Regions from separate parts of the Dactylosporangium maewongense genome, predicted to be linked through region 4. Evidence: riboswitches for the same ligand, from Rfam matches in the RefSeq annotation. Region 4 holds a riboswitch; each other region holds the start of a gene.
What was found. Region 4 has a riboswitch for cobalamin ahead of ABD332_RS15090 (VWA domain-containing protein). Riboswitches for the same ligand answer to the same signal wherever they lie in the genome.
Positions count from the first base shown of each region.

Region 1 (5,522 bases), on a different contig from region 4:
CCGCCGTTGGCGGTCGAGTTGCCCAGGATGCCCAGGACCAGGCCGCTGTTGACGTTGCGGAGCTTGTGGTTGCCGTCGCCGTTGTCGACGATCGTCCAGCGGTGGTCGGCGGTGCCGTTGTCGGCCCACTGCAGGGCGACGGCGTCCGCGGCAGTGGACATGTTCTGGATGCCGAGCACCTTACCGCTGTTGAGGTTGCGGAGGCGGACGGCGGTGCCGTCGACGACGAGCTCCCAGTTGTGGTCGGCGGTGCCGTTGTCGGTCCACTGCAGTGCCAGGCCGCCGTCGGCGGTGGACATGTTCTGCACGCCGAGCACCAGGCCGCTGGCGGCGTTGACCAGCCGGTAGTTCGGCACGGAGGATGCGCCGTTGGCGCTCCAGTAGACGGTGTAGTTGAAGCCGTGCGCGTCCTGGAACGGGCCCAGGCCGACGTTCGTGCCGTTGGCGGTGGCGGTGAAGGCGAGCGAGCCGCTGCCGGTGCGGGTCACCGACGAGGTGGTGAGGGCGGGCAGCGAGGACAGCGCGGTGTTGCCGTAGTTGCCGGCGAGGACGACCGGGCCGTAGGTGACGGCGACGACGTTGGCGTTGTCGTTGGTGGGCCGGACCGCCACGGCCATCGGCAGGCGGACGGTGACGGTGTCGCCGGACGTCCACGACCGGGTCAGCGACGCGTACGTGCCGGGTGTGGTCGCGATGCTCTGCGCGGTGCCGTTGACGCTGACGGTCGCGCCCGAGGTCCACGACGGGATGCGGATCCGCATGGTCCAGGAGCCGCCGACGCTGCCGGTGACCTGCAGCGTGGTGGTGTCGCTGACCGGATACGTGGTGGTCTGCGTGACCGTGATCCCGCGCTGGCTCCAGGTGAGCACCGACGGCACGAACAGGTTCACCGTCAGCGTGGTGCCGTTGGAGAAGTAGATGGAGTCCATCAGCTTCGTGTTGGTCTCGACGCCGGTGCCCTGGCAGCACCAGAAGCTGTCGTAGTCGGTGCTCCACGTGCCGCCGCCCCACGCCGGGCCGACGCCGCGCCGGGCGCCCGCCTGCAGGCCGGTGAAGTAGGTGATGTGGCCGTGGCTGTCGGCGGGGTTCTGCGCGCCGATGAGATGGTTGAGCAGCGCCCGCTCGTAGAAGTCGAAGTAGGCGGCGTTGTTCGGGTCGAGCAGCCAGAGCTCTCTGGTGAGTTTCAGCATGTTGTACGTGTTGCACTGCTCGCACGTGTCGTTGGCCAGGTAGGAGGCGATGGCGTTGGGGGCGCGGAAGTGCTCCGCCTGGCTGTTGCCGCCGATGACGTACGTGTGGGCGTTGACGGTGATGTTCCAGGCGTTGACGGCGATGTCGCGGTACCGGGTGGTGCCGGTCGCCTTGTACTCGCGGGCGGCGCCGATCCACTTCGGCACCTGGGTGTTGGCGTGCAGCCCGTTGAGCTGGTCGGTGTTGGACGCGAGCGGGTTGAACACGGCCGCGTGGTCGAAGCGCTGGGCCGCGGTGAGCCAGCGCGCGTCGCCGGTCTGCTGGTACAGGTCGGTGAGGACCGCGTTCATGCCGCCGAACTCGACGCCCAGCGTGGTCTGCATCTGGCTCGCGCTGAGCCGGCCGGTGCGCCAGTCGGCCCAGCCCGCGAGGGCGAGGAGCACGTCACGCGCCTGGGTGCTGCCGATGTACCGCCACACGTCCAGCAGCCCGGCGAGGGTCTTGTGGATGCAGTACCAGGGAACGTTGCCGTTGCTGAGGGTGCCGGCCTCCAGGGCGGTGAAGTCGGACTCCGGGAAGCCGGACAGGTAGCCGGTGCTGAAGCCGGCGGCGGCGTTGTTGGCCTGGCAGGCGGCCATCGCGGCGACCATGGCGTTGGCCTTGTCGCGGCAGGTGGTGTCGCCGAGCACCGCGTAGGCCTGGGCCCAGGCGGTCAGCAGGTGGCCCTGCATGTGGGTGCGGAACGGGAAGGTCGGCGCGTCCCAGCCGCCGGTCGCGGCGGCGCCGGCGGTGGACAGCCGGTGGTTGGCACGGAAGTTGTAGACGAGCCGGTTGACGTCGACGAAGCGCAGGTAGGCCAGGGTCCGGTTCTGGTTGTCCAGGAAGCGGCCGGTGCTCAGCCGCACCTGCCCGAGGTCGAACGCGTAGGCCGAGACGCCGATGTCGGCGCGGGCCGGGGCGAGGGCGGCGCCCGCGGCGGTCGGGGCGCCTAGCAGGGGCGCGGCCGCCGAGGCGGCGGCGACGGCGCCGGTGGTCTGCAGCAGCCGGCGGCGGCTGACGCTGGGGTGAGGCATGGGGTTGATCCTTTCGACCGTGACGGCGGGCGTTGGATGTGTGAGCGTTAACATGCTTGTGCGACGCGTCCGCACCTCATGACTGGCGGGTGAAGTGAGCGCTAACATCGCGGCGGCATGACGAGACTGCCAGAGGAATCGGCAACCTTCAAGGGCACGGGCCGGGCACACGACACGTCGGCACGGCTGTCACGGGACAGCCGGCCGCGGAATGTGAAGATCACAACACGCCGCACCGACATGTGGTGTGTGCATTTTTCGGCGACCCTAGATATGGTGCTCGACGCAGCTGGTTCGAGCCGGTCCCCCAGCGGGGCCGGGTCGAGGCAAGAGGGAACCCGGTGCGAGTCCGGGACTGCCCCGCAGCGGTGAGTGGGAACGACCGCCGTCGAGCACACTGGGCCATCCGGCCTGGGAAGTGACGGCCAGTAGGCGACCATCCGTGGTCACGCCCGCGAGTCCGAAGACCTGCCAGCGCGCCACGCACGCCCCGTGCGTGGCGGCTTCGAGGCCGCGCGGGACGGCCGACGCCACCATGAACGGTTCACGGACGGGCGACCCGCCGTGCGCGCCGTTCGGCGTCCCCGCGACCTCGGATCCACTGGAACGAGCTCGCGAGGAGAGAGCCAGTGACGGTCACGACGGCGCAGCCACGCCGGCCTGCGATGCGGGTCCGGAACCGCGACGGCGACCTGGAGCCGGTCGACGTCGGCAAGATCGTCAAGGCGGTCGAGCGGTGGGTCGGCGGCCTCGACGAGGTCGACCCGCTGCGGGTGGCGACCAGGACGATCAGCGGCCTGTACGACGGCGCCACCACCGCGGAGCTGGACAAGCTGTCGATCCAGACCGCCGCCGAGCTCATCGGTGAGGAGCCGCAGTATTCGAGGCTCGCGGCGCGGCTGCTCGCCGCGTACGTCGGCAAGGAGGTCCGCGGGCAGGGCGTGGCCGGCTTCAGCCAGTCGATCCGCCACGCCCACGACCTGGGGCTGATCGGCGACGAGACGGCGGCGTTCGTGGCCCGCCACGCCCGCGAGCTCGACGACGCCGTCGACCCGGACGGTGACCTGCGGTTCGAGTACTTCGGGCTGCGGACGGTCGCCGACCGGTACCTGCTGCGCCACCCGACCAGCCGCCTCGTCGTGGAGACGCCGCAGTACTGGCTGCTGCGGGTGGCCTGCGGGCTGTCGCGGACGCCGTCCGAGGCGACCGGCTTCTACCGGCTCATGTCGTCCCTGGCGTACCTGCCGAGCTCGCCGACGCTGTTCAACTCCGGCACCCGGCACACCCAGATGTCCTCCTGCTTCCTGGTCGACTCGCCCCGCGACGAGCTCGACTCGATCTACGAGCGCTACCACCAGGTCGCGAAGCTGTCGAAGTTCTCCGGCGGCATCGGCATCTCCTGGACGCGGGTCCGCGGCCGGGGCGCGCTCATCCGCGGCACCAACGGCAGGTCCAACGGGATCGTGCCGTTCCTGAAGACCCTCGACGCCGGGGTCGCGGCGGTGAACCAGGGCGGCCGGCGCAAGGGTGCCGCGTGCGTGTACCTGGAGCCGTGGCACCCGGACATCGAGGAGTTCCTGGAGCTGCGGGACAACACCGGCGAGGAGTCCCGACGCACGCACAACCTGAACCTGGCCAACTGGATCCCGGACGAGTTCATGCGCCGGGTCGAGGCCGACGCCGACTGGTCGCTCATCGACCCGTCCGACGCGCCGGAGCTGCCCGACCTGCACGGCGAGGCGTTCGACGACGCCTACCGCGTCGCGGAGAAGCGGGCGGTCAGGACGGTCAAGGCCCGTGACCTGTACGCCCGGATGATGCGCACGCTCGCCCAGACCGGCAACGGGTGGATGACGTTCAAGGACCGCTCCAACGCGCTGTCGAACCAGACCGGGGCGCCCGGCAACACCATCCACCTGTCGAACCTGTGCACCGAGATCCTCGAGGTCAACAGCGACGACGAGACCGCCGTGTGCAACCTGGGCTCGATCAACCTCGGCGCGCACGTCACCGCCGACGGCGTCGACTGGCAGCGGCTGCGGGAGACCGTCCGCACCGCCGTCGTGTTCCTTGATCGGGTCATCGACATCAACTACTACCCGGCGGCGCAGGCCGCCGCGTCGAACCCGCGCTGGCGGCCGGTCGGCCTCGGCCTGATGGGCCTGCAGGACGCGTTCTTCACGCTCCGGCTGCCGTTCGACTCCGAGCCGGCGCGGGACCTGTCCACCCGGGTCCAGGAGGAGATCCTCCTCACCGCCGCCGAGACGTCCGCCGAGCTGGCGGAGCGGTCCGGCCCGCACCCGGCGTTCGCCGAGACCCGCGCGGCACGCGGCGAGCTGCACCCGGACCTGTGGGGCGCCACCCCCGCACAGCCCGGGCGGTGGGCGGCGCTGCGGGCCCGGGCCGCGGCGCACGGGCTGCGCAACTCGCTGCTCGTCGCGATCGCGCCGACGGCGACGATCGCCTCGATCGCCGGCTGCTACGAGTGCATCGAGCCGCAGGTGTCCAACCTGTTCAAACGCGAGACCATGTCCGGCGAGTTCCTGCAGGTCAACACCTACCTGGTCCGGGAGCTCAAGGCCCGCGGGCTGTGGACGGCCGCGGTCCGCGAGCAGATCAAGCGGGCCGAAGGGTCGGTGCAGGCGGTCGACGGCCTGCCCGAGGACGTGCGTTCGCTGTTCCGCACCGCGTGGGAGCTGCCCCAGCGGGCGCTCATCGACCTCGCCGCGGCCCGCGCGCCGTACATCGACCAGTCCCAGTCGCTGAACCTGTTCATGGCCGCACCGACGATCGGCAAGCTCTCCTCGATGTACCTGCACGCCTGGAAGAGCGGCCTGAAGACCACCTACTACCTGCGGTCCCGGCCGGCGACCCGGATCCAGCAGGCGACCGTGCCGGTCCTGCCGGCGATCACCGCGGCCGACGGCGCCGACGCCGTCGCCTGCTCCCTGGAGAACCCCGAAGCCTGCGAGGCCTGCCAGTGACCGTCATTCCCGTTCCCCGCGCCGCCACCGCGCCCATGCTGCTCGACCCCGGCATGGACCTGACCCTGCGCCCGATGCGGTACCCGCACTTCTTCGCCCGGTTCAAGGACGCCATCAAGAACACCTGGACCGTCGAGGAGATCGACCTGCACACCGACCTGCCCGACCTCGCCGGGCTCACCCCGGCGGAGCGGCACCTGGTGTCCCGGCTCGTCGCGTTCTTCGCCACCGGCGACACGATCGTGGCCAACAACCTCGTGCTCAACCTGTACCA
Region 1 covers NZ_BAAAQD010000012.1:351,986-357,507, forward strand. The annotation lists gene ABD332_RS29885 (beta-L-arabinofuranosidase domain-containing protein) at 1-2,264, opposite strand, end outside; cobalamin riboswitch at 2,539-2,738, shown strand; gene ABD332_RS29890 (ribonucleoside-diphosphate reductase subunit alpha) at 2,930-5,248, shown strand; gene ABD332_RS29895 (ribonucleotide-diphosphate reductase subunit beta) at 5,284-5,522, shown strand, end outside.
Region 1: it holds a riboswitch for cobalamin, as region 4 does, so the genes downstream of both, ABD332_RS29890 (ribonucleoside-diphosphate reductase subunit alpha) here and ABD332_RS15090 (VWA domain-containing protein) in region 4, are expected to answer to the same signal.

Region 2 (5,522 bases), on a different contig from region 4:
AGGACCGGCCGAGGTCGGCGAGGAGCCCGGCGATGTCCACGCCGGCGGTGTCGAGCGTCCAGGCGGCGCCGGGGTCAAGCGCGGTGAGCGCGAACGCGAGATGCTCCGTGCGATGGTCCCGCTCGCGGCGGGCGAGGGCGAGCCGGAGCGACGCCTCGAAGGCCGCCTGCGCGTCGAGCCCCATCGGCGGCCGCTTCTGCGCGGACCACCGCCGCGCCTTCGCGGCGCCGAGCGGCAGCAGCGGCTCCCGCCAGGTGACCCGGTCGAGGGCCGTCGGGGTGACACCCTCGAGGAGCCGGTCGATGTCGAGCCCGAGCGACGCGAGGACCTGGCGGTCGTCGGCGACGCCGGCGCCCAGCGGCGCGGCCCGGCACACGGCGTCGAGGATCGCGGGCTCGGTCGCGCCGTGCCGGGCGAGCACCGCGGCGACCTCGTCGGTGCCGGTGGTGAGCGCGAGCAGCAGGTGCTCGCTGCCGGTGCGGGGGTGGCCGAGCTCGCGGGCCCGCAGCACGGCGCGGCCCATGGTCCGGCACAGGTCGGGATGGCTACCGCGGAACATCAGTCCTCCTCGCGACGACGATGCGATCGGTGATGGCGACCGGCGATGGCGATCGGTGGTGGCGATCAGTGATGGCGGCCGGCGTTCGCGGTCGACGGTGGCAGCGGCGCATCAGTCGTCGCCGGTGCCGCGGTGCTTGCGGTGCACGGTCTGCTTGGTGACGCCGAGCCGCAGCGCGATGTCCTGCCACGACCATCCGTCCCGGCGGGCGGCGGCGACCCGCTCGGCCTCCAGCTGCTCGGTCAGGCGGCGCAGGCGGGCGACGGCCCGCAGCGCGACGTCGTGGTCGCTGTCGTGCGCGGCGCGACCGAGCTCGTCGATCACGGTCATACCGTCAGCATAAGCTGACGCCGGAGCAATCGTCAACATGTGCTGACGCAAACCGGGGACGACAGGCCTGCAGCGCGCCGGGCTTCGCTGTACACAGGCCGCAAACGCCAACGGCACGTGCCGACCCCGACGTGAGGCGCCGGCACGTGCCACGGCTCCAGAGATCAGCCGGCGCGGACCTCGGCGGCGGCCGCGACGAGATGCCGCAGGGACGCCTCGACCTCGGCGTAGCCGCGGGTCTTCAGGCCGCAGTCGGGGTTGACCCACAGCCGCCGGGCCGGGACGGCCGCGACCGCGTGGCGCAGCGCCTCGGCCATCTCCTCGCGCGACGGCACCCGCGGCGAGTGGATGTCCCACACCCCGGGCCCGACGCCGCGCCGGTACCCGGCGGCGGCGAGGTCGCCGAGGACCTCCATCTTCGACCGGGACGCCTCGATGCTGGTGACGTCGGCGTCGAGGGCGTCGATCGCGGTGATGACGTCGCCGAACTCGGAGTAGCACAGGTGGGTGTGGATCTGCGTGTCGTCGGCGACGCCGCTGGTCGCGAGCCGGAACGCGCCGACCGCCCAGTCCAGGTACGCCCCCTGCGCCGCCCGGCGCAGCGGCAGCGTCTCGCGCAGCGCCGGCTCGTCCACCTGGATCACCCGGATCCCGGCGGCCTCGAGGTCCCGGCACTCGTCGCGCAGCGCGAGCGCGACCTGGTCGGCGGTGGCGGCGAGCGGCTGGTCGGTGCGGACGAACGACCATGCGAGGACGGTGACCGGGCCGGTGAGCATCCCCTTGACGGGCCGGGTGGTCAGCGACTGGGCGAACGTGGCCCACCCGACCGTCATCGGCGCCCTGCGGGCCACGTCGCCGTGCAGGATCGGCGGGCGGACGCAGCGGGAGCCGTACGACTGCACCCAGCCGTGCTCGGTGGCGGCGAACCCGGACAGCTGCTCGGCGAAGTACTGCACCATGTCGTTGCGCTCCGGCTCGCCGTGCACGAGCACGTCCAGGCCGAGGTCCTCCTGCAGCCGGACGACCCGCCGGACCTCGGCCCGCATCAGCGCGGTGTAGCCCTCGTCGTCGAGGGTGCCGGCGGCCAGCGCGGCGCGGGCCCCGCGCAGCTCGGCGGTCTGCGGAAACGAGCCGATCGTGGTCGTCGGCAGGTCGGGCAGCCCGAGCAGTTCCTGCTGGCGGGCGGCGCGGGCGGTGGAGTCGCCGCGCCGCCGGTCGGCGGCGGTGAGGGCGGCGAGCCGGGCGCGCACCTCGTCGTGCCGCCACGCCGCCGGGGGCGGGGGCAGCGGCGCGGGCAGGTGGGCCGTGCCGTCGCGCAGCGCGCGGCCGAGGAGCACGACCTCGTCGACCTTCTGCCGCGCGAACGCGAGCCGCTCGTGCAGGCCCGGGTCGAGGCGGGTCTCGACGGACAGGTCCACCGGCACGTGCAGCAGCGAGCAGGACGTGGACACCGCCACGTGGTCGGCCAGGCCGGCGACGACCGCCCCGGCGGCGACCGCGGCGCGCAGGTCGGTGCGCCAGACGTTGTGGCCGTCGACGAGCCCCGCGACGATCGTCCTGCCGCCCAGGGGTCCGGCGGCCGCGAGCCGGTCGAGGTTGCCGGGGCCGGCGACGAGATCGAGGCCGATCGCCTCGACCGGCGTGTCCAGCAGGGCCGGCAGGGCGTCGCCGATCTCGCCGAAGTACGTGGCGACGAAGAGCTTCGGCCGTGCCCTGAGCGCGCCGAGCCGGGCGTAGGCGCGGCGCAGCGCGTCGATCTCGTCCGGGCCGCGGTCCGTGGCGTAGGCCGGCTCGTCCAGCTGTACCCACGAGACACCCGCATCCGCGAGGGCGGCGAGGATCTCGGCGTAGACGCCGACCAGGTCGTCGAGCCGGGCGAACGGGTCGTCGCCCTTGGCCAGCAGCAGGAACGTGGCCGGTCCGACCAGCACCGGCCGGGTCTCGAGGCCCAGGGCGCGGGCCTCGGCGTGCTCCCGCAGCGCCTTGGCCGGGTCGGCGGCGAAGACGGTGTCGGGTCCGATCTCGGGCACCAGGTAGTGGTAGTTGGTGCCGAACCACTTCGTCAGTTCGAGCGCCGGCTCGGCGTCCACGCCGCGGGCCATGGCGAAGTACGTGTCGAGCTTCGACAGCCCGAGCGCGGTGAACCGCGTGGGTGTCGCCCCGACCGCGACGGCGGTGTCGAGGACGTGGTCGTAGTAGGAGAACGTGTTCGACGGGATCGCCGCGAGGCGGGCGTTGCGCAGCGTCTGCCACACGTCGGCGCGCAGCGTCGCCGCCGTGCGCTCCAGGGTGTCCTCGTCGATGGTGCCGGCCCAGTAGGCCTCGACGGCCCGCTTCAGCTCGCGGTTCCCGCCGATGCGCGGGTAGCCGAGCACGGTGCTCAGCCCGAATGTGGTGCTCATGTGTCCCCTCGGTGCACAGTCACGACGGCCGGACTGGCACGGGGGACGCCACCGGCCGCGCGGCGGCGCGCCGCGTGGGCCGGTCGATGGCGTCGGCCGTCCCGCGCGGCCTCCGACCACCGCACGCCGGGCGGCGCGCGGTGCGCTGGCAGGTCTTCGGACTCGCGGGCGTGACCCTGGATGTCGTCCAGGGTCGCCTACTGGCCGTCGCTTCCCAGGCCTCGCGGCCCAGTGCTCAATGACGGCGGTCGTTCCCACTCACCGCTGCGGGGCAGTCCCGGATTCGCACCGGATTCCCTGTTGCCACGACCGGTCCCGGGGGACCGGCCGAACCAGCTGCACTCATCACCATACATACGCCCCGCCGCGGGAGCGGGTGTCGGCTGCGTCACTGGTGCGTGGGGTCGCTCCAGCGGCCGATGCTGCGGGAGCGGACCGGCTCGATGAACCGCGGCGCGGCGCTGTGCGGGAAGCCCTCGCCCCAGTTGGTGGCGTCGCCGTGCATCTGGACGCGGGCGTTGTCGGTGTACCAGTCGACGAGGTCCGCGTCGGAGCGCACGATCCACGTGCAGCCGGCCTCGGCGTCGGCGGTGAAGTCGCCGTGGCGGATCAGCGGCGGGCGCCAGAAGTACGTGCCGGGCCACATCTTGCCGAAGTTGTAGTCGAAGCCGCCGTCGAGGCAGTACGCCTCCTCGGAGCACGGGTGGTGTGCGAGCGGCACCTCCCGCCAGCCGGGCTTGGCCTTGATGAGCCGGGTGTAGAAGCCGGTCTTCTCGTCGCGGTGCAGCAGCTTGATGAACAGGCCCGGCACCGGCGTGCCGCCGAGGTCGAAGCGCATCGGGGAGCCGTCCTTGACGTCGATCCACGGCATCCGGGCGCTGTCGAGCACGACGAGCTTCTGGTCGGGCCGCACGGTTTCACGGTCCTTGGTTTCAGGGTGGAAGTGCCAGTCGCCGTACTCGCGGAACAGCAGGATCTCCGTGCCGGCCGTCGCCGTGACCGGCGGGGTCCACACGCCGGCGGGCGCGGTCCAGTAGCCCTCCGGCCCGAGGACGGTGTCGCCGATGACGACCTCGCCGGACAGCACGAACCATTCGGTGTCCGCGTCGTGTACGCCGGCCGGCCGCGACCAGTCGCCGGTGAAGCGGACCTTCAGCGAGGCCGACCCGTCCTCCTCGTCGTAGCTGAGGTTGCGCTGCTGGGCGGTGCCGGTGGCGTGCTGGAACTCGGCGAGGTGCCAGATCAGGTCACGCTCGTCGACGATCTCCACGTGCGGGCGCATGGGTGCCTCCAGGCTCGGCAGCAGTTTCCGGTGCGGAATGTATCGCTTAATAGTTTCGCGTACAAGGTGTACCGTCAACGCTCGTGACCCGACCTGGCCGACCCGCCGGCCCCACCTCCGACACCGAGACCGTCGTGCTGACCGCGGCCCTGGAGCTGCTGCTGGCCGAGGGTGCGGCGGCGCTGACCGCGCAGCGGCTGCATCAGGTCACCGGCGTGTCGCGGTCGACCATCTACCGGCACTGGCCCACGCCCGGCGCGGTGCTCGCCGCGCTGATCGACGTCGCGCCGCTGCCGATCGGCGCGCCGACCGGCGAGCCGGCGCAGGACCTGCACGCCGCCGTCGACCAGCTGTGCGACCGGCTCCGCGACCGGCCCGTCGGCGCGTTCCTGCAGGCCCTCGTCGTTGCCGCCGCCTCCGACCCGGCGGCGGTGCCGCTGCGCCAGCGGTACGTCACCGACCTCCTGGCGCCGTTCCACACCGTGCTGCGCGCCGCGGGCGCCCCGGCGAAGGACCGCGAGGACGCCGTCGCCGCGATCGTCTCGCCGCTCCTGCTCGACGCGCTGCTGCTGGACCGCCCCGCCGCCCGCGCGCGGGCACACCGCATGGTCTCCGTCGTCTGTCAGGAGCTGACCGCATGACCAACGCCGTCGGGCCGCGCGCCGTCTTCGGCGTCATCGTCCCCAGCACCAACACCGTCGTCGAGCACGACTACTGGAGCGCCCGGGTGCCGGGGGTGACGTTCCGCGCCGGCTCCATGCACATCCCGAACCCCGCGATGGGCGACGACGCCGGCTTCGAGGCGCTGCTGGTCCAGATCCGCGCTTCCATCGACACCGCCGTGCGCGACGTCCTCACCGCCGAGCCCGACCGCATGGTCATGGGTATGTCCGCCGAGACGTTCTGGGGTGGCGTGGAGGGCAACGCCGCGTTCGAGGACCGCCTGCGC
Region 2 covers NZ_BAAAQD010000012.1:279,282-284,803, reverse strand. The annotation lists gene ABD332_RS29565 (Clp protease N-terminal domain-containing protein) at 1-559, opposite strand, end outside; gene ABD332_RS29560 (helix-turn-helix domain-containing protein) at 671-889, opposite strand; gene metE (5-methyltetrahydropteroyltriglutamate--homocysteine S-methyltransferase) at 1,054-3,291, opposite strand; cobalamin riboswitch at 3,422-3,643, opposite strand; gene ABD332_RS29550 (DUF4437 domain-containing protein) at 3,680-4,573, opposite strand; gene ABD332_RS29545 (TetR/AcrR family transcriptional regulator) at 4,657-5,214, shown strand; gene ABD332_RS29540 (maleate cis-trans isomerase family protein) at 5,211-5,522, shown strand, end outside.
Region 2: it holds a riboswitch for cobalamin, as region 4 does, so the genes downstream of both, metE (5-methyltetrahydropteroyltriglutamate--homocysteine S-methyltransferase) here and ABD332_RS15090 (VWA domain-containing protein) in region 4, are expected to answer to the same signal.

Region 3 (5,522 bases), on a different contig from region 4:
TTCTGCTGATGTACGAGCAGTCGTGGGCCGCCTACCCCGACGCCCGCCCGGCGCTGGCGGCGATCCGGCGGGCTGGACTGCGCACGGCCGTCCTCACCAACGGCATCGAGGAGCAGCAGACCGCCAAGCTCGCCCGCATCGGCCTGCGCGACCTCGCCGGCCCCGTCTACACCGCCGAGACCCTCGGCCTGTTCAAGCCCGACCCCGCCGTCTTCACCGAGGCGTGCCGCCGCTGGGGCCTCGCCCCGGAGACCGTCGTGAGCGTCGGCGACCGCCACGACCTGGACGTCCTCCCGGCCCGCGCCGCCGGCCTGCACGCCGTCCACCTCGACCGCCCCGGCACCGCCCCACCCGGCGAGGCGCACCGGATCGGCTCACTGCGCGACCTGCCCGCCCTCCTGCTCCCCCACTGAGCCGCCGGAACCGCCGCACCGCCAAGCCGGAAGCGGCGGCCGTGAAGCCGGGCGGAGCGGGCGGCGTCAGGGGGTGCGGAAGCCGGCGCGGTACGAGTGCGGCGGGATCCCGACCTGGCGGCGGAAGTGGGGGCGCAGGGCGACGCCGTCGGTGAAGCCGCACGCGCGGGCGACCGCGTCGATGTCCAGGTCGGTGGTGGTCAGGACGTGCTGGGCGCGCAGCACGCGCTGCTGGAGCAGCCAGCGCAGCGGGGACGAGCCGGTCTCCTCGCGGAAGCGGCGGTCGAACGTGCGGCGGCTCAGGTGGGCGGTGGCGGCGAGACGGTCGACGTCCAGGGTCGGGTCGTCGAGGCGCTCCAGGGCGAAGCGCATCGCGTCGCCCACGGCGTCGCCGTCGCGCAGCCGCGGGACCGGGCGCTCGATGAACTGGGCCTGCCCGCCGGCCCGGTGCGGGGCGACGACGAGGGCGCGGGCGGCCGCGTTGGCGAGCGCCGGGCCGTGGTCGCGGCGCAGCAGGTGCAGGCAGGCGTCGAGGCCCGCGGCGCTGCCGGCGCTGGTGACGACCAGGCCCTCGTCGACATACAGCACGTCCTCGACGACGTCGACCGCGGGGAAGCGGGACGCGAACTCGGGCAGGTGCCGCCAGTGCGTCGTGGCGCGGCGGCCGTCGAGCAGGCCGGCCTCGGCGAGCACGAACGCGCCCAGGCACAGCCCGACCACGGTGGCGCCCTCGTCGTGCGCGCGGCGGAGCCGGTCGAGGATGCCGGGCGCGACCGGCGCGCCGCCGGGCACCCGCCAGCCGGGCACGACGACGACGCCGGCGGTGTCGAGGTCGTCGAGGTCGTGCGGGGCGGTGAGGGCGATGCCGGCCGTCGTCGTCAGCGGGCCGGGGTGCTCCCCCGCGGTCCGCACGTCGAAGGCGGCCGCGACGCCGAACACCCGGGGTGCCACGGCGACCTCCAGCATCGGCGCGCCGTCGCCGATGAGCACCCCGACCGTCGTCGCCGAGCGCGTCATGGCTTGATCGTATCGGAGGATGGCGTTCCGGCCACTGCCGGCGGGCGCCGGGACCGGCGAAGGTGATGCCCATGACGATGCAGTTCCAGCGGTTCGGCGGCCCGACGGTGGTGTTCGGCGTCGGTGGCGTCACGTTCATCACCGACCCCACGTTCGACCCGCCCGGGCAGTACCCGCTCGGCAGCCGCGTGCTGACCAAGACCGAGCCCGCCGCCGGCACCCCCGACGACGCCGGCGCCGTCGACGTCGTGCTGCTCTCGCACGACCAGCACCCCGACAACCTCGACACCCTCGGTCGTGCGTTCGCGGCGTCGGTACCGGTGGTGCTCAGCACCCCGGCGGCGGCCGCCCGCCTGGGCGGCCAGGTCACCGGCCTGGAGCCGTGGTCCCACACCGACCTGCCCCGGCCCGGCGGCGACGGCCACGTGCGGGTCACCGCCGTCCCCGCGCAGCACGGCCCCGACGGCACCGAGCACCTCACCGGTCCGGTCACCGGGTTCGTCCTGCACGGCGACGGCCTGCCGACCGTCTACGTCAGCGGCGACAACGCGTCGCTGGACGTCGTCGCCGCGGTCGCGGAGCGCTTCCCGTCCGTCGACGTGGCGATCCTGTTCGGCGGCCGGGCCCGCACCGCGCTGCTCGGCGACGCCGACCTCACCCTCGGCGCGACCGGGATGCTGGCGGCGGCCAGGCTCCTGGACGCGAAGACCGTGGTGCCGGTCCACGTCGACAGCTGGGCCCACTTCACCGAGGGCATCACCGACGTCCGCGCCGCCTTCGAAACCGCGGGCAGCGCCCGCCTGCTTCGATAAACCACGGGACCGCGGCGGGCGACGCGCACCCGCCGCGGTAGCCGCGCGGGTGCCGGGGTAACCGGCAGGGGTGCTCATCGCCCACCTCAGCGACCTCCACCTCGGCGCGCAGCCGCCCGACCGGTTCGACCGCGTCATCGCGTACATCGGCAGCCTCCGCGAACCGGTGGACGCCGTGCTCGTCACCGGCGACGTCGCCGACCACGGACTCGACGCCGAATACGCCGCGTTCGGCCGGCTCCGGACGCTCGGTGTGCCCGTCCTCGCGGTGCCCGGCAACCACGACGACCCGGCCGCGTTCCGGACCGACCGCGCCGAGACCGTGGCGGGGGTGCTGTTCGCGCTGTGCGACTCGTCGGTGCCCGGGCACGCCGAGGGCTGGCTCGACGACGGCACCCTCCGGTGGCTCGACGGCACCCTCGCGGCGGCGACGGGCACGCCCGCGCTCGTGTGCTGCCATCATCCGCCGGTACCGGTCGGCAAGCCCGCCGCGGACCAGGTCCGCCAGCTCGGCGCCGGCCGGCTCGCCGAGGTCCTCCGCCGCCACCCGGACGTGCTCGCCGTCCTGTGCGGGCACGTCCACAGCGCCGCCGTCGGCACGTTCGCGGGCGTGCCCGTGCTCGCCGCGCCGGGCGTCGAGTCGACGATGGTGCTGCCGTGGGAGCCCGAGGACCGGCCCGAGCCGCCGCCGGCGCTCGCGTTCCACCTCGTCGAGGACGGCCGGCTCACCACTCACTACCGGCTCTGCGTGCCCTGAGCCCTGACGGTCCGCGAATGCCGCGGACTGAGCCCCTGCGGTCCGCGAATGCCGCGGACTGAGCCCCTGCGGTCCGCGAATGCCGCGGACTGAGCCCCTGCGGTCCGCGAATGCCGCGGCCCGGCCGGGCCGCCGCGTATGCTGCCGGACGGCACGAACTGAAGCGAGGTGCCCCGGGCGACCGGGGAGAATCGGGAAGCCGGTGTGAATCCGGCACGGGCCCGCCGCGGTGATCGGGGAGCTGCCGTCCATGCGCACCAGCGGTGCGCGGTCACTGGCCTCAGGGCTGGGAAGGCGGACGGTGCAGGCGTTGATCCGAGAGTCCGAAGACCGGCCTCGCGGTCACCGGCCGTCCGTGACGGGCGGCCACGAGCAGCGGGAGCCTGCCCTGATGAGCACCGACCTGTACGACGTCGTGCACCGCCGCCGCGACGTGCGCGGCCAGTTCAATGGCGCGCCGATCCCCGCCGACGTCCTCGACCGCGTGCTGGGCGCCGCCCACGCCGCGCCGAGCGTCGGCCTGTCCCAGCCGTGGGACTTCGTCCTCGTCCGCGACCCCGCCCTGCGCGGCGCCTTCCACGACCACGTCCGCACCGAACGCGACACGTTCGCCGCGACGCTCGACGCCGACCGGGCCGCGGCCTTCGCCCGCATCAAGATCGACGGGGTGCTGGAGTCGACCCTGTCCGTGGTCGTCACGTACGACCCTGGCCGCGGCGGCCCGGCGGTCCTCGGCCGGCACGCGATCGCCGACGCCGGCCTCTACTCCGTCTGCCTCGCCATCCAGAACCTGTGGCTGGCCGCGACCGCGGAGGGGCTCGGCGTCGGCTGGGTGTCGTTCTACCGCGAGCCGTTCGTCCGTGAGCTGCTGGGCGTCCCGGCCGGCATCCGCCCGGTCGCCTGGCTGTGCCTGGGCCCGGTGACCCACCTGGAATCCGTCCCCGACCTGGAGCGGCACGGCTGGCGCCGCCGGGCACCGCTCGCCGACGCCGTGCATCACGACCGCTGGTAGCCGGCGCCGCGCGGGGCGGGCACGGCGCCGGGCGGGACCGGGGCGGGGCTCAGAGCAGCGCGGCGAGCTGCTGGCAGGTCGGGCGGGCCTCCAGGTGCAGGCGGGCGACGTTGAGCCCATCGCTGCCGAGCACCGCGAGCAGCGTGCTGCCGTCCACGGCGTACACGGTGAAGTAGCCGCCGTCGTTGCGCATGGTCGCGTCCCGGAACGGTGACTGCCCCAGCACCAGCGCCACCTGCCGGCCCAGGCCGAACGTCGTCGCCGCCAGCGCGGCCGCGTCGTGCGGCTCAGTGCCTCCGCCGGCGTCGTACGCGCCCAGGTCATAGGTGACCAGCAGGCCGTCGACGCCGGCGAGCACGCTGCCGCGGACCCCCGGCACGCGCAGGCGCAGGTCCGCCATCGCGGCGCGCACCGGGGACAGGGCGGCGTCGAGCGGCTCGGGCCGCGCGCCGAACTGCGGCGACTGCAGCTGACCGACGCCGCCCCCGGGCTCGAGGCCCTCTCTGCGCGGCAGGCCGTCCTCGTCGGGGGCGCCGCCGAAGAAGCCGGACGTCACAGTTCGAGGCCCTCCTCGATCGCGCGCAGCTGGTGGCGGGCCAGCGCGAGGTTGGCGCGCGCCTTCGCGAGCGCGACGTACAGGAACAGCCCGTGGCCGTTGCGGGAGTGCAGCGGCCGGATGATGTGGTACTGGCTGTCGAGCGTGATGAGGATGTCCTCGATCGGCTCGCCGAGACCGAGCATCTCGATGGTGCGCAGCTTCGCCCGCACGACGTCGGTGTTGCCGGCCGCGGCCACCGTGATGTCGAAGTCGGCGCCGCCGCCGAGGGTGCCCAGCGTCATGCCGCTGGTGTAGTCGACGAGCGCGACCGCGAACGCCCCCTCGATGTTCATCGCGCTCTTCAGCGCGACATCCAGGTTGTTGCTCAAATCCGTGCCTCCTGAGCTGGTGCGGGTGCCGCGGCCAGCCTCGCACGAAGCGATCTTTCGCTGCACCCTTCGACGCAGCTTTTAGCCAGACGGCTCATAGCCGGCTGGCTTCTCAACCGATCCACCGGTCACTGCCGGTGAGCGCACGCAACTCATAAACAGTTTTGACGGCGCAGATCGTCGCCGTCTGTTCACCGGGGTGACCTTCGCCGGTCGCGTCCTCCTACCTTCTGCTCCAGCCCTCCGGGGTCGGCGTCAACCGGACCCGGCCACGGAGCTGGCATCCCTCGGAGGAGGTCTCACCGTGTTCCACCGAATTACGGCGGCCGGCGTCGCGCTCGTGGCGGGGCTGGCCGGTGCCTTCGCGGCGGCCGCGCCGGCGGCGGCCGTCGCGCAGGGCGCGATCCTGTACGCGGACAGTCCCGACGCGGTGGCAGGCCGCTACATCGTCACGCTGAAGGACGGCTCCACCGCGATCGCCACCCAGGCCCAGCGGCTCACCGGCAGGTTCGGCGGGCAGACCCGGCACGTGTTCGACAGCGTGCAGCGGGGCTTCTCGGCGAACATGTCCGTGCAGCAGGCGC
Region 3 covers NZ_BAAAQD010000009.1:24,562-30,083, reverse strand. The annotation lists gene ABD332_RS22830 (HAD family hydrolase) at 1-413, shown strand, start outside; gene ABD332_RS22825 (GlxA family transcriptional regulator) at 480-1,430, opposite strand; gene ABD332_RS22820 (MBL fold metallo-hydrolase) at 1,502-2,242, shown strand; gene ABD332_RS22815 (metallophosphoesterase) at 2,313-2,999, shown strand; cobalamin riboswitch at 3,150-3,352, shown strand; gene bluB (5,6-dimethylbenzimidazole synthase) at 3,391-4,011, shown strand; gene ABD332_RS22805 (roadblock/LC7 domain-containing protein) at 4,061-4,567, opposite strand; gene ABD332_RS22800 (hypothetical protein) at 4,564-4,902, opposite strand; gene ABD332_RS22795 (S8 family serine peptidase) at 5,243-5,522, shown strand, end outside.
Region 3: it holds a riboswitch for cobalamin, as region 4 does, so the genes downstream of both, bluB (5,6-dimethylbenzimidazole synthase) here and ABD332_RS15090 (VWA domain-containing protein) in region 4, are expected to answer to the same signal.

Region 4 (5,522 bases):
CGGCGGTGCCGAGGAGGTTCCCGCCGTTGGTGACGGCGCGTCGGTACCGGCGGCGGCGGCCGTCGCGGTCGTGGTGGACGGCGCCGGCGCAGGTGTTGCAGGGTCGGCGGAGCACCCCGTGAGGGCCAGGACGAGCGCGGCGGCGAGGACGGTGGCACGAGCTGCAGGCACGGAAAGGCTCCCGAGGCGACGGGGGGTTTGTCAGGGCTGTGAATTTAGCGTCTTGTCGCTCATGGGGGAACCCGGCATCATGTGCCGATGCGATCGGTCCGTGTAGGTGCGTCGAAGATCGCGGTGCTGGCGCTCGTCGCCGTGCTCGGCGTCGTGCTGCCCGCACATCCTGCCTCGGCCCACGGCCAGCTGGCCATGTCCGACCCGGTGCAGGACAGCACCGTCGACAAGCCGCGCGCCGAGGTGGCGCTGTACTTCACCGAGCAGCCCGCCTCGTTCGCCTGGTTCACGGTCACCGCGCCGTCCGGGCTGCGGGTCGAGGGCGGCTGGCGGACCGGGGAGCCGAAGCGGCTCGACAAGCCCGTCCAGGAGTACTTCATGGTCGACGGGAAGTTCGAGCCCAGGTCGTACAACACCGGCTTCCCGGCGCTCGTCCCGGTGTCGCACTGGCCTGAGCAGGGCCTTTACACGGCCGCCTACCAGACGGTCGCCTCCGACGGGGAGGCCGTGAAGGGGCAGCTGCGGTTCACCTACAGCGGCCCGGTGACGCCGGCGCCGGCGGGCTGGACCGCGCCGACCGCCGGCCCGTCCGAGGCGCTGACCCGCGCGCTCAACAAGGAGGGCACCCCGCCGGCGGCGGTCGGGCCGACCCAGGGCCCGCAGCAGGCGCAGCCGCCGGTGTCGGCGCCGGCGCCGGTGAAGACGCCGTTCGTGCTCACCGACTGGCTGATCCCGGCGCTGCTCATCGTGGGTGTCGGCCTCATGATCGGGCTCGCGGCCCGGCGCGCGCCGGTGCAGCCGGAGAAGAAACGCCGCAAGGCCGCCCTCCGCTGAGGAGGACGGCCGCGACGGCACCGGTCAGCCGGTGGTGGTGCCGCAGGTCGCCTGGATCTGCGCGGTGAGCCGCTCGGCGAAGGCCGGGTCGGCGATGACCCGCTGCTGGTACTGCTCGACCTGCGCGTCGGCCAGCCCCGTGTACAGGGGTTTGCTGGCGTACGCGTCGGCCATCGCCGCAGGGTCGGTGTAGACCCGCGACTGGACCGAGCACAGGTGCGCCGCGGTCGTGTCCAGGAAGATCGTCTCCATCCGTTCGGGTGTCAACGACGCACTGGCGGACGGTCCGGCCGTCGACGGTGCGGAGATCTTCGCCGGGGTCTTCGAGCCCTCGTCGCCGCAGCCCGCCAGGCCGGCGGTGACCGCGAGGGCGGCGATGGTGAGCAGCACACGCGAGCGGATCATGTCAGCGTCCTCCTTATACGACGACCAGCGTGAGGTCGTTGGTGTCGGTGATGCCGCCGTACGTCTGCTTGACCGTCAGCTTGTAGGTGCCCACCGCCACGTTCGTGGCGTCGAACTTCACGGCGGCGAAGTCGTCGGTGCCGACGGCCAGCGCCGCGGCCTGGTTGGGCTGGGTGTACGCGCGCTCCTGCGGGTAGCTGACGACCAGGCCGGTCGGGCCGCCGGAGACGGTGATGCGCAGGTCGTCGACGCCGCCCTTGCGCGCCTGGAACACCAGCTGCGACCAGACCGGGGTCTTCTTCGGCACCGTCACCGTCGAGGTCTTCTGGGTGACGGCGTCCCCGGTGACCGACACGACCGGCAGGGTCGCGACCTGCGAGCCGGTGCGCTTCGTGCCGGTGCAGGTGGTCGCGCCGTCGGCCTTCTCGGTGTACGAGTAGTTCAGCGTCACCGGGTTCAGCGACACGAGCTTGTTCGTGGCGACGCTGATGTTGAACGCGATGTAGTCCACGCGCCCGGCGGCGAGCGAGTCACCCTTCGACAGCGACGAGTAGCTCTGCGTGTTCGACGGGTACGTGATGGTGAGGCCCGCCCCGGAGGCGGTGACCCGCACGTCGCAGACGTCGTCGGCCGCACCCCACAGTGTGCCCACCCAGCCCGACTGCCCCGGCAGCATCGGCGCGAGCAGCGGCACCACCAGGCCCAGGTCCGGGGTCGCGGCGCTGGCCGGCGCCGCGGCGGGAACGATGGCGGCCGCGCCCGCGGCGCAGGCGAGGGCGATCGAGGCTGAACGGCGCATCGGTAGAGGTCCTTCTCTGTTGATGATGGCTGCCTGATGACGAATTCCAGATCGGCCGGGCCGGCGGCCGGTTGAGCTAGCCGGTGAGCGCTATCCAGGTGTCGTACTGGTGCACCGCGATTCCCTCGAACGCGGCATAGCGCTGCGCGGCCCGGTCGACGTCGCTGAGCGTGGCCCGCATGGCGCTGTCCGTGCCGCCGTGGAACGTGCAGTACGCGCAGTCACCGAGCGCCTGCGTCTCCGCGCCCAGCCGGGCCGGTTTCGCCGCCTTCCCGGCCCGCCGCAGCAGGTCGTCGGCGACGCCGAGCATCGAGTTGCCGCCGGTCGCGGTGTTGCGGTAGCTCATCACCGTGACGCCGTCGACCCGGGCGAGCACGGCGTCGGCCAGGTTCTCCCCGCCGACCTGGACCGTCGGCAGCCAGAAGGGCACGTCGAGCTCGACCGGCGGGCCGATCAGCACCAGCTCGTCCAGCAGCCGCAGCAGCTGCGGTACGAGCGCCGCCTGCCGCTCCTCCCAGGCCGGCAGCAGGTAGGGCTCGACGTCGACGTGCAGCCCCCGGAACAGGCCGGACGCCGCGGCGGCCCGCGCCCAGGCGAGCGCGGTCGCGTGGTCGGTCGTCCAGGCCGGTTCGCCGCCGAGCGCGTCGAGGGCGATCCCGGCGTCGTCACACAGCGCACGCAACCGGGTCAGCTCCGTCACGTCGGCGCGCGGGTCGTAGTACGCGAAGATCGTCGTCACCGAGCGTGCCTTCGCCCAGTCGACGACGGCCTCCGGCCGCTCCCGCTCCCACAGCCACATGGCCCGGGTGCCCGGCGGCGCCACGCTCGTCTCCGGCGCCAGGGGCGGCAGGCGCGGCCGTACCGACGCGACGAGCAGACCCATGGTCAACACGACGCACAGGACGGCGTGCGCGACGCTCCTCCACATGTCATCTGTTCGGCCGGTCGTGCCCGGCCCGAAGGATTTGGGTCACGTTGACGTCACTGGGAGCCGTGGGACACGATGAACCCCGAGCGGTCAAAGGGAGGAACCCAGTGCGAATCTGGGACGGTCCCGCCACTGTGACCGGGGAGCCACCCTCCAGCGCAAGGGCCACGGCCGAAAGCCGGAAGGTCGGGGGATGGCGGCGATCCGGGAGTCAGGAGACTCCAGCCGCTCGTGCTCCATGACCCAGCGGGCGCGGACCCGCTCGAGGAGGATGTGCCCGTGACGTCGCCGTATCCGTTCTCGGCCGTGGTCGGCCTGCCCGACCTGCGCCTGGCCCTGCTGCTCACCGCCGTGTCACCGGCGATCGGTGGGGTCCTCGTCCGGGGTGAGAAGGGCACCGCCAAGTCGACCGTCGTGCGTGGCCTCGCCGCGCTCCTGCCGGAGGTCGACGTCGTCGCCGGCTGCCGCTTCGCCTGCGACCCTCTGTCTGCCGACCCTTCGTGCCCCGACGGCCCGCACACCGCCGGCACGCCCGCCGCCCAGCGCCGCTCCGCGCTGGTCGAGCTGCCCGTCGGCGCCACCGAGGACCGGGTCGTCGGCACCCTCGACCTGCAGCGGGCCCTCGGCGAGGGCGTGAAGGCCTATGAGCCCGGCCTGCTCGCCGCCGCGCACCGGGGCGTCCTCTACGTCGACGAGGTCAACCTGCTGCCCGACCACCTCGTCGACCTGCTCCTCGACGCCGCCGCGATGGGCCGCGCCCACGTCGAGCGCGACGGGGTCTCCGTCAAGCACGCCGCCCGCTTCCTGCTCGTCGGCACCATGAACCCGGAGGAGGGCGAGCCGCGGCCGCAGCTCGTCGACCGGTTCGGCCTGGTCGTCGGCGTGGCCGCGCCCGCCACGGTCGAGCCGCGGGCCGAGGTGGTGCGGCGGCGGCTGCAGTACGAGAACGACCCGGCCGGGTTCGCCGCCCGCTACGTCGAGCAGGACGCGGCCCTGGCGGGCAGGATCGACGCCGCCAGGCAGATCCTGCCCCGGGTCACGCTGCCGGACGCGCAGCTGGACCGGATCGCGCGGATCTGCATCGCGTACCGGGTGGACGGCCTGCGCGCCGACATCGTCGTGGCCCGCACAGCGGTCGCCGTCGCCGCCTGGCACGGCCGGACCGTCGTGACGAAGGACGACCTGCGAGCCGCGGCCCGGCTCGCGCTGCCGCACCGGCGCCGCCGCGATCCCCTGGACCCGCCGGGCGCGGACCAGGAGCGCCTGGAGGAGATCCTCGACCAGGAGCTCAACGGCCCCGACGACGCTTCCGACGACGGCGGCTCCGACACCGACGGCCCGGACGGCGGCCCTGACACCGGCGGCCCCGATGGCGGCGGCCCGGACAGCGGCGGCCCCGATGGCGGCGGCCCGGACAGCGGCGGCCCTGACGGCGGTGGCCCGCCTCCGCCGAGCGCTTCTACCGGCTCGTCCGACATTTCCGGCTCGTCGGGTCCGGTCGACGATCCGGGTGGCCGCCCGACCCCCGAACAAACGATGGTCAATACGTCGGACGTCGATGGGGACACCGGCCCCGCCACGGGCCCGGCCGGGGACCTCGCGTTCGCGCAGGCCCCGTACAAGACGCGCCTGCTGAAGATCGGTGGGAGGGCCAACCGGCAGCAGGGCTCCCACGCTGGGCGGCGCTCACCCGCGCACGGCCGGCACGGCCGCGTCGTGCGGTCCCGGCAGCCCAGCGGCAAGCTCGTCAGCCTGCACCTGCCCGACACCGTGCGCGCCGCCGCGCTGCGCGGGTCCCGCCGCGTCCACGCCCGCGACCTGCGCGAGGCGGTCAAGGTGGGCCGGGAGGCCAACCTCGTGCTGTTCGTCGTCGACGCGTCCGGGTCGATGGCGGCCCGGCAGCGGATGACCGTCGTGAAGACGGCCGTGCTGTCGCTGCTGCGCGACGCGTACCAGCGCCGGGACAAGGTCGGCATGATCACCTTCCGCGGCGCGGAGGCCACCACGGTCCTCGAGCCGACCGCCAGCCACGAGGTCGGCGTGCTGCGCCTCGCCGAGCTGCGCACCGGCGGCCGGACCCCCCTCGCTGCGGGACTGCGCCAGGCCGCCCGCACGCTGCACGGCGAGAAGCGCCGCGACGCCCGCCGCCGCCCGCTGCTCGTCGTCGTCACCGACGGCCGCGCGACCAGCGGCCCCGACCCGATGACCGTCGCGCCCGCGCTCGCCGGCATCCCCGCGGTCGTCGTCGACTGCGAGTCCGGCCCCGTGCGGCTCGGCCTCGCCGGCCGCCTCGCCCGGGCCCTGTCCGCCGACTGCCTGCCGCTGTCGGCACTGTCCACCGCCGCGATCCACACGGGGAGCTGAACATGCCGCAGGGCAAGGTCG
Region 4 covers NZ_BAAAQD010000005.1:175,915-181,436, reverse strand. The annotation lists gene ABD332_RS15115 (hypothetical protein) at 1-171, opposite strand, end outside; gene ABD332_RS15110 (copper resistance CopC family protein) at 259-1,005, shown strand; gene ABD332_RS15105 (hypothetical protein) at 1,030-1,410, opposite strand; gene ABD332_RS15100 (hypothetical protein) at 1,424-2,209, opposite strand; gene ABD332_RS15095 (hypothetical protein) at 2,286-3,137, opposite strand; cobalamin riboswitch at 3,208-3,381, shown strand; gene ABD332_RS15090 (VWA domain-containing protein) at 3,417-5,501, shown strand; gene cobO (cob(I)yrinic acid a,c-diamide adenosyltransferase) at 5,504-5,522, shown strand, end outside.